2 regions of the Arenibacter sp. S6351L genome follow, and region 1 is predicted to be linked to the other one. Evidence: riboswitches for the same ligand, from Rfam matches in the RefSeq annotation. Region 1 holds a riboswitch; the other holds the start of a gene.
The links. A riboswitch is a leader RNA that binds a small molecule or an ion and turns the genes downstream of it on or off. The one in region 1 is predicted to bind thiamine pyrophosphate.
Positions count from the first base shown of each region.

Region 2: linked by a shared signal. The riboswitch ahead of pnuC (nicotinamide riboside transporter PnuC) and the one ahead of MWU82_RS07665 (TonB-dependent receptor) in region 1 are both predicted to bind thiamine pyrophosphate.

Region 1 covers NZ_JALKBB010000007.1:39,729-47,725, reverse strand. Annotated here, with positions in the region: gene MWU82_RS07665 (TonB-dependent receptor) at 1-1,911, opposite strand, end outside; TPP riboswitch at 2,019-2,113, opposite strand; gene MWU82_RS07660 (ATP-binding protein) at 2,239-4,710, shown strand; gene MWU82_RS07655 (sigma-54 dependent transcriptional regulator) at 4,685-6,043, opposite strand; gene MWU82_RS07650 (hypothetical protein) at 6,194-6,493, opposite strand; gene MWU82_RS07645 (hypothetical protein) at 6,871-7,173, opposite strand; gene MWU82_RS07640 (hypothetical protein) at 7,533-7,844, opposite strand.
Region 2 covers NZ_JALKBB010000018.1:5,852-13,848, forward strand. Annotated here, with positions in the region: gene MWU82_RS14660 (FAD-dependent monooxygenase) at 1-9, opposite strand, end outside; gene MWU82_RS14665 (Crp/Fnr family transcriptional regulator) at 365-937, opposite strand; gene MWU82_RS14670 (hypothetical protein) at 1,232-1,849, opposite strand; gene MWU82_RS14675 (DinB family protein) at 2,036-2,494, opposite strand; gene MWU82_RS14680 (DMT family transporter) at 3,077-3,946, shown strand; TPP riboswitch at 4,086-4,197, shown strand; gene pnuC (nicotinamide riboside transporter PnuC) at 4,257-4,859, shown strand; gene MWU82_RS14690 (acyl-CoA dehydrogenase) at 4,828-5,844, shown strand; gene MWU82_RS14695 (Lacal_2735 family protein) at 5,941-6,111, opposite strand; gene MWU82_RS14700 (glutathione peroxidase) at 6,114-6,656, opposite strand; gene MWU82_RS14705 (SDR family oxidoreductase) at 6,660-7,343, opposite strand; gene MWU82_RS14710 (hypothetical protein) at 7,358-7,588, opposite strand; gene folE (GTP cyclohydrolase I FolE) at 7,593-7,997, opposite strand, start outside.

The DNA.
Region 1 (7,997 bases):
ATCTATATTACCCATATATTGTTCTCCAACAAACTTGGTCAACAAGCTAAATTGAACATTTTCCTTAGGCTGATAAGTTAAAACGTTTCCAACGATAATATCTGGCGAAAAGGAAATATGGGTATCTCCAAGTTCTTGCAGTTCACCATCCCGTTGAAACACAAAATCCCTGTTTCTGTTTCTGCTCAATGCCACATTGGGCCGTATTTTAAATTGATTCCCCAAGGCTATGGTAGCATCCACTTCCAAACCTAAGCGGTAACTGTCCCCAACATTGGCACGCAAAGGAGCTCCAACATCATTTAATTCACCAGTGAGCACCAATTGGTCCTTATACCCCATAAAGTACACATTGGTATTCAACTGTACATCTGGAGTAATATAGCGCCATCCCAACTCATAATCGTTTAACTTTTCAGGCTTGGGGCTACCACTTTCATAATCATTTCTGTTAGGTTCACGATTGGCCCTGGCATAAGAGAGGTAAAAATTATTATTCATGTTCAGATCATAGGTAATCCCAAGCTTGGGGTTGAAAAAATTAAAGGTATCATCAACAAGTCCTGTGTCTTCGCCATTAGCCTTATACCCTATGGTCCTAAACTGTAGATCTCCATAAGCACTCCATTGGTCGCTAAACTTATAATTGGCCTTGGCAAAAAGATTTAGGTCCGTTTTGGTGGAACTGTCATCATAATATCTGTCTTCATAATCTTTATTGTTGGAAAAACGCGCCCAAATAATTTCCCCAAAATGGCTTCCTTCATATTTGTTCCAACCTCCTCCAAGAATTAAATTTAAACTCTCTTTATCATAATTGGCAGAAAACGTGGTTCCGTAAAAATCATTGACCAGCCAGCGTCTTCTTATTAGATCGGTCTTATCCACTTCTTCCCCATCAACCATTATTGGCTCAATGCCATAGGTACTAAAGTCATCGTCTTCCTTATACTGTTCAAAAAACCCTCTTCCTTTCGTAAAATGGAATGCCAGATTGGTATTCCAATTATTGGCAATTTGTTCGTTCCAATGCAATTGAAAATGATTTTGCCTATAATTATCCACTTCGTTGTCATAAAACTGGGTATTTCCATTTTCATCGGTATAGATTCCCGCGGAATTGAAAGTCCTGTCAGATGCCAAAGTTTCGGCATCTATACCGTTCCAAGCCTGATAGGTAATTTCATGACCCCCGAACAATAATGCCTTGACCAATGTATTGTCGTCAACATATGACCCTTGCAAAAAGTAGGAATCCAATTCTGAAGAAGCCCTATCAATGTAACCGTCAGAGGTTATTCTAGACAAACGTCCGGCAATCTCTACATGATCGTTTAATAAGCCGGTACTAAATTTTAGATTATTTCTAAGTGTGCCAAAACTGCCTATGGAAGACGAAATCTGACCAAAGGCCTCATTGGAAACGGCATCGGTCAACAAATTTAAACTTGCTCCAAAGGCTCCTGACCCATTTGTTGATGTTCCTACCCCACGTTGCAATTGCAAACTTTCCGTGGAAGAGGCGAAGTCGGGCATGTTTACCCAAAACGAACCATGCGATTCGGCATCGTTGTAGGGAATCCCATTAATGGTAACATTAACCCGTGTACCATCACTACCACGAACTCTAATACCTGTGTAACCAACACCTGCCCCGGCATCGGAAGTGGTAACCACAGCTGGCATAAAATTCATTAGGATAGGAATATCCTGTCCTAAATTTCTGGGTTTGATCTGTTCTTTGGTGAGGTTGGTAAAGGTTACCGGAGATTGCTTGGTAACCCTAACGGCAGATACCAATACCTCATCCAAGGCAATTTCTTTTCCTTCCAAAGAATCTTTGGGTTTCTCTTGGCCAATCGCCAAAAGCGTAGTCGCTACGATAGCGACCGTTGTGAACATAGTTTTCATCCGTAATACATTTGTTACGAATAAAAGGGGCTATTATTCTTGTTAAAAATTGATTTTTGTTTTTTCCGATTACAAAATTGTATCGAAAATAAAACGTTGGAAATTCCAAAACGCGATTTTCGCATCCCTTGGCAGCATTACCTGCCCAGGTTCCTTGGGTATAATCTCAGCCTGACCTAACAAGCACCCCTTTGAGACGGGCGCAAATTTACGTACGGCCAATCTAATTTCATAATAAAAAGAGATAAATAATTAACTATAATTTATAGACCAATGGGCCTTGAAATACGTAAATTAGAATAACAGCCGTAAAAACTGGAATTATTAATGAATAAAACAAAGAACAAATTCACCTTTAAAATTATGTTCAGCTATCTTATGCTTGGGATATTGACCCTAGTTGTGGCCTATTTTATATTTTCAGAAATAAAGGTATTTGTATCTACGGACGCGGCAACGGAAAACGATGCCAAATTACTAAAAACAGGCTCCCTACTTACAGAACTATATGAAGCGGAAAGTCTTTCCAAGCTGGCACTCCAAAAAAAGACTCCAAAAAGTTTTACGGCCTATGCCCAAAAGATAGATTCCATCTTTATCACCATAGACTCCCTTAAACTACTTACGGTCAATGACTACCAAAAGGAAATGTTGGACAGCGTACAGGGGCTTCTTAAAAAAAAGGTTTTCAACAGCAATGAACTTCTTCGATTGAAAAGAAAAAGCGAAGCCAACAATTCTATAGACAATGCCCTAAAGGAATTTAGCAAAATTGAGGAGTCTCTTGGAAAAATTACGCCGGAAAGCCTTAATCCCAATTATTTGGACCTACCTCCTGATGCGCAGAATACCATAAAAAAATGGGCCGAATACCTTAGCGAAAACGTCCCAAAAGACACCAGCAACATTCCCGTTTCACAACGGGTAGATTCGGTCTTAACGGTATCCAAATCACTTTTGGCCGAGGCCAAACAGAGCAATACCAAAGCCCTACGCTCGGTAGCGCAGAAAGAATTGCAATTAAGTAGGGCCGATCTGGAAATTTCACAACAGCTGCGAAGTATTATTTCTGCCTTTGAACAGGAAGTAATAACAAAATCCTATAATGACAACCTAAAAAAGCAAACTGCCCTAAAACGAAGCCTACGTGTGGCCGGTTTTGCCAGCTTGCTGGGCATAGCGATTGTGGGTCTCTTTACTTTTTTGATTACCAAAGATTATTGGAAGGTACAACTGTACAGACAGCAGCTGGAGAAAGAAAAGAAATTTTCCGAATCCCTTTTAAAAAGTCGGGAACAATTAATCTCTACTGTTAGCCATGACCTGCGCACCCCCCTAAATACAATAACCGGTTATTCCGAACTAATGGAAAACACTGGGCTCACAGGCAAACAGGTATCCTATTTAAAAAATGTAAAATCCGCTTCAAAATATGTGGATAGCCTTGTAAACGATCTATTGGATTTTTCCAAATTGGAGGCAGGAAAAATCAAGATAGACCAAACGGCATTTATTCTTTCCGATCTTATCAGGGAAACTGCCGAAAACCTCAAGGAAATACATTTAACAAAACCCATAGAACTCCAGCTAAAAATAGACAGGCAATTGGATAATCCCGTTTTGGGAGATCCATTTAGGATAAGACAAATTTTGACCAACCTAATGGGCAATGCCTATAAATTCACCAATGAAGGTTTCATAAAAGTTGAAGCCAAGGTAATAAGCGAGGCAAACGGAAACTACATAACCTTAATTGAGGTCACAGATTCTGGTATAGGCATTAAAAAAGAAAAACAAGAGCACATTTTTAAAGAGTTCACCCAGGCGGAGGACCATACGGATAAAAAATATGGTGGTTATGGACTAGGCCTTACCATTTCCAAGAAACTCACCGAACTCTTGGGTGGAAAAATTAGTCTCCGTAGCGAGGAAAATAAAGGAAGTACATTTTCAGTTGAAATTCCTCTCGAGATATCAAAAAAACCTTTGAATTCTCCCAAGAAAATTGAAATCAATCCAAAAGTTGAGTTGTCCCTCCTTATCATAGATGATGATCCTGCCATGCTAAAACTATTAAAGGAAGTCTGTGATCATTTGGGATTCTCTGCCCATACCTACAATAATTTTTATGAAGTTTCAAAAACAGGAATACTTAAGTACAACATGGTCCTGACCGATATTCAAATGCCGAATATCACCGGTTTTGAAGTGTTGAGCAATCTACAAAACGGCACATATTCACATTATGCCGGGCAACCCATAGTAGCCATGACCGGGCGAAAGGATTTAAAAAGAGAGCAGTATATTGAAGCAGGTTTTTCAGATATCCTGCAGAAACCTTTTACCAAAGATATGTTCCTGGAAGTATTGACCAACTTGTTCCCCCAGGCAGTTCATAAAGAAACTGAAACTAAAATGAAACCTATTATCGCCTCTGGCTCCAACTTATTCCACTTGGGGGTTATCTCCTCTTTTCTAGGGGATGATGAGGAGGGTATCGCCGAAGTTTTACAGACCTTTATTACCGACACCAAAACCAATATGGAAAGATTGAAAAAGGCTGTAGATGACTTGGACATTAAGAAAGTGAATGTTGTGTCTCATAGGATGCTACCCATGTTCCGTCAATTAAATAGTACGGAAATAGTTCCTATTCTAGAACAAATGGAGATTTTGGAAATTGACCAATGGGAACCAAAGGTTTTAAAACAAACTTACAGGGACCTCCAAAATAAGTCTACTGTTTTGATCCTGGCCATTAAATCGTATTTGGCTACAAGTCCAAATTATAGTGATTAATTTTATTGTAAAGCGTTTTCCTTGTGATCTGCAGCAATTTGGCCGCTTTGGACTTATTAAAATTTGATTGTTTTAAGGCCTTTACTATTTGTTCCTTCTCATAATCGGCCTTGGAAAAGTTATCGACTTTAACATTGCTTTCCTTACTCCGATATACTTCTTTGGGCAAGGCCCCTTTCTCCACCTTATCCCCGCTGGTCAACAAAACTGCCCTTTTAATCACATTCTGTAATTCCCGTAGATTTCCCGGCCAGTGATACTGCTTAAATATATCCTCCACATCCTCCGAAAAACCTTCTACTTTTTTTCCTAGGGAGCGGTTGGCTTTTCGCAAAAAGAAATCAGCAAAAAGTGGCAGGTCTTCAAAGCGTTCCTCCAAGGACGGAATTTCCACAGAAAATTCGTTGATCCTATGAAAAAGATCTTCCCTAAAACTACCATTTTCAACGGCCTCAGTAAGGTCTTCGTTAGTGGCCGTTACAATTCGGATATCTACCTCTATCTCCTTATTGCTGCCTACTCTTTTAATTTTTCTTTCCTGTAAGGCCCTTAACAACTGTATCTGATTTTCATAAGAAAGGTTCCCTATTTCGTCTAAAAATAAGGTACCGCCATTTGCAGCTTCAAAATGCCCCTTCTTATCCTCCACTGCTCCCGTAAAACTACCTTTAACATGCCCAAAAAATTCACTGGTTGCTATTTCTTTGGGGATGGCTCCGCAATCTACAGCCACAAAACTGTGTTCTTTACGCTTACTATTATCGTGTATTGCCCTTGCAGTTACCTCTTTCCCTGTCCCACTTTCGCCGGTAATTAAAACGGACATGTCCGTTGGGGCCACCAGCTTAATATACTCGTGTAATTTTTTGGAAGCCTCACTTATTCCAATAACGACCCTATTGTCCTGGGGCTCAACTACCGTATTTTCAAACTCATGGCTTTCCTTTTGCTCACTATCCAATTGCCGCTTGTTCTCCTGGTTTAAGGCACTTTTGATCTGCATTAAAATTTCCTCAGGAGTAAAAGGTTTGGAAATATAGTCATAGGCACCTTTTTTCATGGCTTCCACGGCAGAACCTACTTCAGCATAACCGGTCATCACAATAACCTGTGTCTTTGGATTTACCCCCTTGATATCGGATAACAATTGCAGCCCATCATAATTGGGGAGACGCAAATCTGTCAATACTAGATTATAGGTGGTTGCCTTGAATTTGGTCTTGGCATCCTGGGCTGTAAAACTAACGTCGACATCGTATCCGTTTCTAATCAAAAACTTTTGGAGCATTTGACAAAAAGCGGCGTCATCTTCAATGATAAGGAGTTTGGGCATACCTTTCTATTACAATTTACTATGGATAGTAAAAATACCATAAGAAAGTTAGTTGCCTTTAAAAATTTTCATAAAAAAAGAGGGGGATTGTATAAAACAATCCCCCTCTTACCAAACCAACTTGATACAAAACAAATAATTCAAGTTTTCCTATAGTTCTATCCAATTACCGTCCTTATCGGCATACAAAGTACCTGTAGTACCGTCCTCCAAGGTTACTTCCAATTTATATTGCTCTTGCTTATTTACATAAGCCTTGCTGATACTACCGGAAGGATAGTCATTAGAAACCGCTGTTGAAACCGCTTCTGGTAAATCACTTGTTTCTATTTCAGAGAAGTCGTCCTGAGCTATTGCGGTTTGTGTAGTTTCTAGGGCTACATCTTCACCTTGGGCAAATGCGGTTAGACTTCCGAATGATAATACTGCTACAAAAAATAATTTTTTCATGATTTTCATTTTAATAGTTAAACTTGTTATACCTATTGAAAATATGATACCAAAATTCAACCAACGCCAGATATAAATGTAAATGACTGTCAATGTGAGTGTTATTGAAATTTTATAAAAAATTGAACTGTGTATTTTTGGGTATCCAACTCTTTTAATGGGTAAAAACTAAACACTTCTTCCCATGTATCCTTTTTATATTCCAAAAACAAATTCCGTATTACCTAATAATTAATTGTGTAAAGCTCCTAATCAAATGATTATTCTATTAATTGAGTACCATACTTCACCTTTTAAAGGTCAGAAACAAAAAAATGGGATCGTTTAAACGATCCCATTATCATTGGACGCACCAATAATATCAAAATAAGCGCATCCTATCTTTCTATCCAATCCCCATCCTTATCCGCATATATGGTACCGCTATTACCTTCCTTCAAAATTATATCCAACCTAAATTGTTGGGAATTGTTTACATATGCTTTATTGATCACCGCAGATGGATAATAAGTGTCTATTGCCTTGGTCACAGCTTCGGGTAATTCTGCTGCCCCTATTTCCGAGAACTTATCTTGGGCAACGCTTATTTCCGTAACCACCCCCTTTACTGCTTTGTTCTCCTGTGCACAGGCGGTTAAACTGGTTATTGATAATGCAATTCCAAAAAATAACTTTCTCATGATTCTAATTTTAATATTTATTACCATTATCAATGGAAAAACGATACCGAAATCGATAATAAACTTTATTAACTTGATTATCAATAACTTAATGTATTCTTGCTATTGCACTGAAACTGTGTAATAATGGGTATTAAGGGTTTCAATTGTGTTAAAATTACACACTGTGACCACAGTTCGGGGAGACGGTTCTAACTTGAAAATCCATAAAAAGTAACAATTGTAGCATCAGTTATACACCTCTATCACTAAGACACCAATAATAAAATTGGAGGCCACTCCCCTATAGAAACTAATAAGGGCTACCATGCGGTAGCCCTGCTAATTCAAATTCATATATAACTTACTTTGCCAATATATTACATGTCAATCCAGTTGCCTTCAGCATCGGCGTACAATTCGGAGTTTGTTCCATCGGAAAAAGTAACCTCCAATTTATATTCAGCTTCCTCATTTACATACGCCTTGTTTATTACGGCTCCAGCATGATCTTTCTCCAAAGCCTTTGTAATTGTGTCCGGCAATTGATCAAGGTCTATTTCAGTAAAATCTTGAGCAATAATTACTTCCATAATTCCATCATGAAATATAGGAGGAGATGCCAAAACTGGACTTAAACTTCCCATGGCCATCGCTGTAGCGAAAACCAAGCTTTTCATATCATTTTTCATATCTCTAATATTTTGTGTGAATACTAATTTTTTCTCACAGAACATAGAAGGAAAATTGTGCCAACGTATACATTTAAATAATTTCATTTTCAATTCATTGATAATCAATTGTTTAAATTATTTTTTGTATCTATAAGTAATGTATAAATATGT
Region 2 (7,997 bases), on a different contig from region 1:
ATGTTCCATAGTGAATGCAAATTTGGGTTACTTCCGTAAAACATATCTTTACATATGTTAAAAAACACCTCCCTTACTGCGAACTGTTTTATTGTTGAAGTCGTAGACAATTAAGGGTGAACTTAAAAATTACCGAAAGACTTGCTGAATATTATGCGGTATAAAGGCATTCTACAAAAAAGTAGCTATCCATAAATAAATTGTGTAGCTGCTGTTTATATGGTTGGAAGCTAGAGAATGGCAACATTGGTATAGTAATCGCCGTGAAATAGGAAGAAGGAGCACCAAGTTCAAAAAATGATCGGTTGTGGAATAAGTACCGTATGGAATTCCGGTTAAGTGGGATATATCATTTTTATAAGCACTATTGAATACCGGCCCTAATTCTACTAATACTAACCTGGGTAGTGCCTAGGTAGGAAGCTATGTAATGAAGAGGGCATCTGTTCATAATCCCGGGGTATTTTTTTTCCATGATTTCATAACGCTCTTTCATACTGTAGAATCGAAGGCTTGCTATACGTTGTTGTTCTTCCAGTAAGGCCAATCCCATGAGTTTTCTCGCATTATGTTCCAAAGCATGGTACTTTGCACATAGTTTTTCAAAATCAGCTGACAAAAAATGAAATATTTCTGAATCCTCAATTAATTGGATGCCTTTATCACTCGGAAGCCCGGTCAATAAACTTGGAACTGCCCCAATAAATTGGCCGTCTATTGCAAAATAATCTGTTACATCTTTATCATCATGAAAGTAAAATGCACGTGCCAATCCGCGTTGAACAAAAAACATGGATTTGGCATACTTACCAATTTCCAATAAAGCTGTATTTTTTGGAATTAGGTCATATGAAATGATTTTTTCAAAATCCTCAATAACATCATTTTTTAATGGTGAAAGCGAGTGAAACAAACTGATTATTGGATTGGGATTCATAGGGCAATGATTTAGGTTTAGCATTTAAAATGTATTATTTGCAAAAACTGTTTCAAATTATTTGTTATTAGTAATACTCTACTGATAATTGTTACATTCCCTGGAATAGAATGTTGAAGTTTGTTAAGGATGCCGCACGTTTCTAGATTGTAATATTACCTTTAATTTTACTTGTGTTCTAAAGGAAGCCCAAAGGAGGAAGTCCATCTATATTTTATAAGTGAGGGCTCTGCAAAGTGTATTAGCTTGGTTTTGGGGGTAGGGGGGGGTACAGTATGGTCCTGTTTCTGCCCTTTATTTACCGATTATAATACCATACTCTGCTGGTATGACCACTCCAGAAAATCCATTTGTAAACCCATAGAATATTACCAAAATAGTTATTAATCCCATAATTAAAATAAGGTAAGATTGTTTCCTTGGTTCAACTCCGAGTATATTCCATTTCATTTTTTTGCTATGGATAGCCGAAACATGAAGGAAAAATGAAATCATGGCAAGACCATAATATGGTATGAAAAATATATTTACAGGGAATACATTTAGACCTGCTGCTCCAAAATAAAAGTTAGTATCCAAATTTAAAAATAGTCTCCCAAATAGTACGGCACTTGAATGTATCAATAAGAAAAATGCGAGGTAAAGCCCAGTCCAAATTTTCGATTTTTCAAAAAAGTCGGAGACCTTTTTTCGTTTTTTTAGGAAAAGTTTTACTCCTGAAAAAATTTGAACTACAATTGTGGCAAGTAGGATAGTTTCAGCGATGGGATTTCGATAAACCACCCTTAGATGATTCATCATTTCAATATGGGCATTTGCTCCGTAAAGACCAAATAAATGATTAAATAGATGCGTTCCCACGAAAATTGAAATTATAATTCCAGAATAATAATGTAGTTTTTTTATGTTCATATTATTGGGTTGTGGCAAACAACAGTCTATCGGAATAATTTTAGAATTATTATTACTGTTTTTTACTGTGAAAATAGCACAAGTAAAGTAGTAAAATGCAAATTTGTGACAATGCCAAAGCAAAGCATTTAACATAGGTTAAATTGTGTTGAATACTTATCTTTTAAATATGTTATCTAATTAGTTTTATTGGGGTTTTGTCATTTTGAAAAGAATAAAATCAGTCATTATTGGTTGAATTCCACTCATTCTGAATTCAGTGGCTATTTGTGCTCTATGATAATTTGAATGATTGATAATTTGGAACAAAATATCCAAAACACTGTTCTGGAAATATTTGCCGTTTGTAGTCTTCCAGTCAATCAACTGATCTAACTTGTATATGGACAGTATTTCTATGGATTGGTCAAAGTTTAACCTTTCGTACCCTTCCAAATCAGAGACTTCATGTATTGTCCATGCGTCAAACAATTCTGTATTGTTCAAATTAAATTTAGCATTCCAGATTTGATGGACATTTATAATATGGCTGATAAGCTTAATGGTTTTTGCGGAAATTTGGCTATGATTTTCGGTTATTGCCGAAATAATAGCATTATTTTGATGGTTGGTGTATTGAAATAGCTCCTGGACAAAGGGTTTCATTGGACAATAATTAAACATATAAACGATTTGATTTTCGAACCTATATTTTTTGTGTTTCCAAAACCTTATTTTAATCGTGATATTACTAAGGTGCTGACATCTCTTTTAAGGGATTCCTTCTTAATATTTGCAAATGGATAGAACTAAATTAGTAAAAGAAAATATAATAAAAGGTAATCTTCAGGATTTTGAGAGTACCCGGAAAACACAGAAATAATCAAGTCGGCTATCTGTGGTTTTGTTTGGCAGCAAAATTTATGGACTGAAGACTACAATTCTAAAATTCCCGAAGAAATTAATTAATAGGTAGCCTAACCATACTTTATAAAAACTTGTGATTGAAATATCTTTTCTTTTTACGGTGCTCTTAATTATGGAACACAATTTTTTTGATGGGTATAACTGAGTTTTTTTGTTTCCAATGTGCATTGTAACCGGGTACTTGTGCGGAGGACATCACAAAACAGGAATTATTAAATATGGGCAATTCGTACCATTCTTACGCCAACTATGGCCCGTGTTTTTATACCTTAGCACTTTTAAGCCCATGAATATTGGCTTTGGCAAATCAACAACGCTATTTTGTTACCTATTAAATGGAGTAAATCTTCCGGATTGGATTTTAAAAAGGCGGTACTTTTTATGGTCATCAGCACCTTTTCATTTGCCTTGATGAATGTTTCCGTAAAATATTTGGCCCGTATCCCAACATTCCAAATTGTATTTTTTAGATGTTTTGGTTCGTTCGTATTGGCTACCACTTTTATTTTGGTCAAAGGGATTCCAATATTTGGTAACAAACGAAGATTAATGTTGTTAAGGGCTGGGCTCGGCTTAACGGCTATGAGTCTGTTCTTTCTTTCTCTAAAATACTTAAATGTAGGTACAGCAGTTTCATTACGCTATATAGCCCCTATTTTTGCCGCTATTTTTGCGGTTTTCCTGTTAAGGGAAAAGTTGAAAAATATTCAGTGGGTTTTCTTTCTTACGGCCTTTGCAGGGGTATTGGTTTTAAAAGGATTTGACGGCAACATTAATACCACAGGACTAACTTTAATTTTAACTGCTTCTGTTTTTAGTGGAATGGTCTACGTGGTTATTAGAAAAATTGGAGTTTCAGATCATCCTGCAGTTGTAGTAAATTATTTTATGTTTGTAGGAACCGTTATAGGCGGACTTTTGGCTATTGCCGTTTGGGTACGGCCCATGGGTTACGAATGGGTATTTTTAATCCTGTTGGGTGTCTTTGGTTTCATGGGGCAATTATATATGACCAAGGCATTTCAAATTGCAAAAACAAACCTTGTTGCCCCATTAAAATATATTGAAGTGATTTTTACAATTTCCATTGGTGTTTTATGGTTCAGTGAGGCGTATACTATTTATAGTTTCATAGGGCTATTTATGATCATTTCGGCTTTGGTGTTGAATACTTTGGTGAAGAAGGATTAAATATCCGCGTTTCGCAACCTTGATGATAGAAGTATATAGTTATACTTTCACTTACAAATGGGATTATCTAGCTTATGAGTCTTCTTTTTTAAATACATATCTAAAAATAGACTACAAATCGCAAATAAGTTTTAGCTTTGTTTTTGAAATGGGGTGCTTGCCATTAAGGGTGGGCTGAGATGATACCCAGGAGTTTTGGCTCCGAACCTGATCCGGATAATGCCGGCGTAGGGATTTTAGTTCGATGTTGCACCACTGCAAGTCGGTACTTTCTTCATCTTCCCATTTCATAAATAAAGTTAGGGAATCGATGGAGAATTTTTTTACACACCTTACATGGTTGCAGGCATTGGGAACAGTCCTTGGAGTAGCGCAAGTGCTTTTGGCAAGGAATAATAATATCCACAACTATTTATTTGGAATTGTTTCCATACTAATTGGCATTTGGGTACTATACCAAACTAAACTGTATGCGGATATTGTACTACATCTATACTATTTGTTCATGAGTATCTACGGTTGGCTTTATTGGAAGTATGGTAGGCAAAAAGAAGAAACCCCTATTACTTACTCGGAAAAAACAGAACAAATAAAGGCGGTTGGGATTGTGATTGCCTGTTTTGCTCTGATGGTCTATTGGTTAAGGTTTTATACCAATTCGGATGTCCCTATCTGGGATGCGGCTGTAAGTGCCTTTGCCTGGGCCGGAATGTGGCTCATGGCAAAAAGAAAGATGGAGAACTGGATCTACTTAAATATTAGTAATATTATTTCAATTCCCTTGCTCTTGTACAAAGAACTTTATATTTATGCGGGCTTGACCATTTTCTTGTTTATAGTGGGGACGTCGGGATATTTTAAATGGAGAAAATTAATTATAGATGACACAAGTGGACAACCTGCACAAGCTTAGAAGACTAAATTGGGGAGTTGATGTATTTCCACAAGATGTTTTGGATTGGATCAACAATGAAAACCTATGGAACATATGGGTTCCTAAAACTTATGGAGGTTTGGAACTATCCCTAACAGAGGGACTGTCCAGGCTTAGGGCATTGGCCAAGATTGATGCCAGCTTGGGATGGACCATCACCCTATGTAGCGGAGCCAATTATTTCATAGGTAACTTACAGCCGTCCAAGGCCCAGGAAATTTTTATGAAGGCAGGAGTCTCCCCTTGTTTGGGAGGAAGCGGAGGGGTTTTTGGTACGGCTGAAATGGTTGATGACCAATACAGAATTTCTGGAAAATGGCGCTATGCCACTGGCGCTCCCTACCTCACACATTTTACATTGAATGCGGAAATTTTGGAGAATGGTATCCAATTACGTAATGATGACGGGTCGCCAAGGGTACGGTCATTTGTGATTCCGAAAGATGCGGTGCAGATAATTGAAGACTGGAATACCATGGGCCTTCAAGCTACCGCCACCCATTCTTTTGCCGTTAAAGGTTATATGGCCCATAAGAGCTGTAGTTTCAGCTATAATGATCGCTATCTGCCTCACCCTATTTTTAAAATTCCCTTTGCTCTTTTTGCCGATTTAACACTTTGGATAAATTATATTGGTATAGCCGAACATTTATTGGAAGAAGCCCGTGCGGATATAGATAAAGGGAAGTTGAACGTTTTGGAAAATATTATTCTAGAGTCCGATCGTAAAATATTCCTATACGCCAGTGAAATTGAGAAAAGGATTATTGAAAAAAGAGATTTTGAGGAGGGTTATTTGGAAGGCATACACAATGTGGCTGTAATATCCGTGAAAGGAATTTCTAGGAATATAATAGAAATCTTCCCAAGTTTGGGTGTGAAGGCGAGTACAAAGGGCCATAAGTTAAACCAAATTTTCTGTGATTATTTTACGGCCACCCAACACCACATTTTTACAAAGTAGCTGAACTAGTTGTAACGAATATTCATGTTTCAAGGGTTTTGTGTGATTTTGAATATTATTTTAGAACTAATCCCATTAGTAATATAAATGTTTTGCCTAATTCTTTTGTAAAGCCACGAGTTCCTCCAAGGTTTCCTGAGCTTCTACATATTTTTTGTCGCTTTCAGACCGGTTGATGCTGGAAAGTGTGTGCCACTCCTTCATAAGTCCGTTGTATTTTTCTTGAAGCTTTTCTTCCTTGGATTTGTTTTTGAATATTCCGAACATGACTAATTTTTTAAGTGTTGAGTAATTTTAGAACTCATGGGATTGGTGTTGGAAAAAAAATAATCCACCAAACTACCTCTTTCGTCCACGAGATATTTTTGAAAATTCCATTTTACAGAAGAATTTTTAAGGCCATTTACAGCTTTGTTTGTAAGCCAACTGTATAAAGGATGTTGGTTTTTTCCTTTAACATCGATTTTTTCGGTTATTAGGAATTTTACCCCATAATTTACTTCACAAAATGTCTCAATTTCGGCAGCGGTGCCCGGTTCTTGGCCTCCAAATTGATTACAGGGCAATCCAATAACTACTAAATTGTTTTTATAAGAATCTTGTAGTTCCTGTAATTGCTTGTATTGGGGGGTAAAGCCACATTTTGAAGCCACATTTACAAATAGGATATGCGTGCCCTCAAAGTCTTTCAAATAAATGGGGCTGCCACTTAAGCTATTTATTTTGATATCATATATAGATTGCAAATCCATCTTTTCCTTGGGTTTGGAACTAGTGAATAAGGTTGCGGCAAATGTTTTGAGAGGATTCATACATTATATTTTAAACGTTACAATTCCATAGTCCATTTCAAATATTTGACCTGAGATCGAAGATGCTTTTTCAGACAATAGAAATTCGGCCATTTCCGCTACTTCCTTGGGGTTTAGGAAATTCTTTAAGGGATGACGCTCTTTAATATTTTCGATCATCTTCTCATTGCGCAGAAGTTTCGAAGCCAATTGGGTATCCGTAACAGTTGGTGCAATGGCATTAATACGTATGTTGGGTGCCAATTCCGCACCAAGGGATTTTACCAAACCTTCCACGCCGGATTTGGCTGCAGCAATACTGGCGTGGTAGGGCATTCCTAATTTGGAGGCCACAGTGCTAAAAAGTAAAATAGAGGGGCGATCAGCCTTTTTGAGCACATCCAAATACTTTTGCATGGCCTTTACGGCCCCAATAACATTGATTTCATAATCTTCCCTAAAGTCCTCTAAACTTAAACGTGCAAAAGGTTTTAAATTAATACTTCCGGGACAGTATACCAAGGCATCCATGGCCGTAATTTCCGGTAAATCGTCACTAAGAATATCAACATTATAATGTGTTAGGTTGGCGTGGGTATATTCGGGCGCCGACCTACTAAGGTTGATTACTTTATGGGAATCCACCATATTACCTACAATAGCCTTACCTATTCCTTTACTGCCTCCTACAATGACTATTGTCTTCATTTTTTTTAATGGTCTTAGATATTGGTAACCAAATGTTTGCCCTTTAACCTTTTTTCTACTTTACGTTTTATAGCGGTTAAACGCTTCATGATATCCATAATCTTATCATCCTTCTTACTTTTATAAATTTCATTCAAGCCCAAGATCAGTTCTTTTGCCTTTCTTGAAATTTCAATTCTGTCGCTTGTTGAAAGTGATCTTAATTTCCTTTGCTCAAATTCCAATGCTTCGTTGATGAGGTCCATAATTTTAGTGTTTAATGTAGTTTTGTAATTCTGCTATTTTTGATGGAGTATTAAATTTTCCTCCGTAATAGGAGGTTACGGTTGCGGATGTTTCATCTTTAATGCCCCTTGAAGACACACACAGGTGTTTGGCATCTATAATTACCGCAACGTCGTCAGTGCCCAAAATATCTTTCAAATCTTCTGCGATTTGATTGGTAAGGCGTTCCTGTACCTGTGGCCGTTTTGCGTAGTACTGTACAATTCTATTCAACTTGGACAAACCTATTACTTTCCCCGAGGAGATATAAGCTACATGGGCTTTCCCTATTATCGGTACAAAATGATGTTCGCAGTTGGAATAGAAGGAAATATTCTTTTCCACCAACATTTGATTGTACTGATATTTATTGTCGAATAATGCTATTTT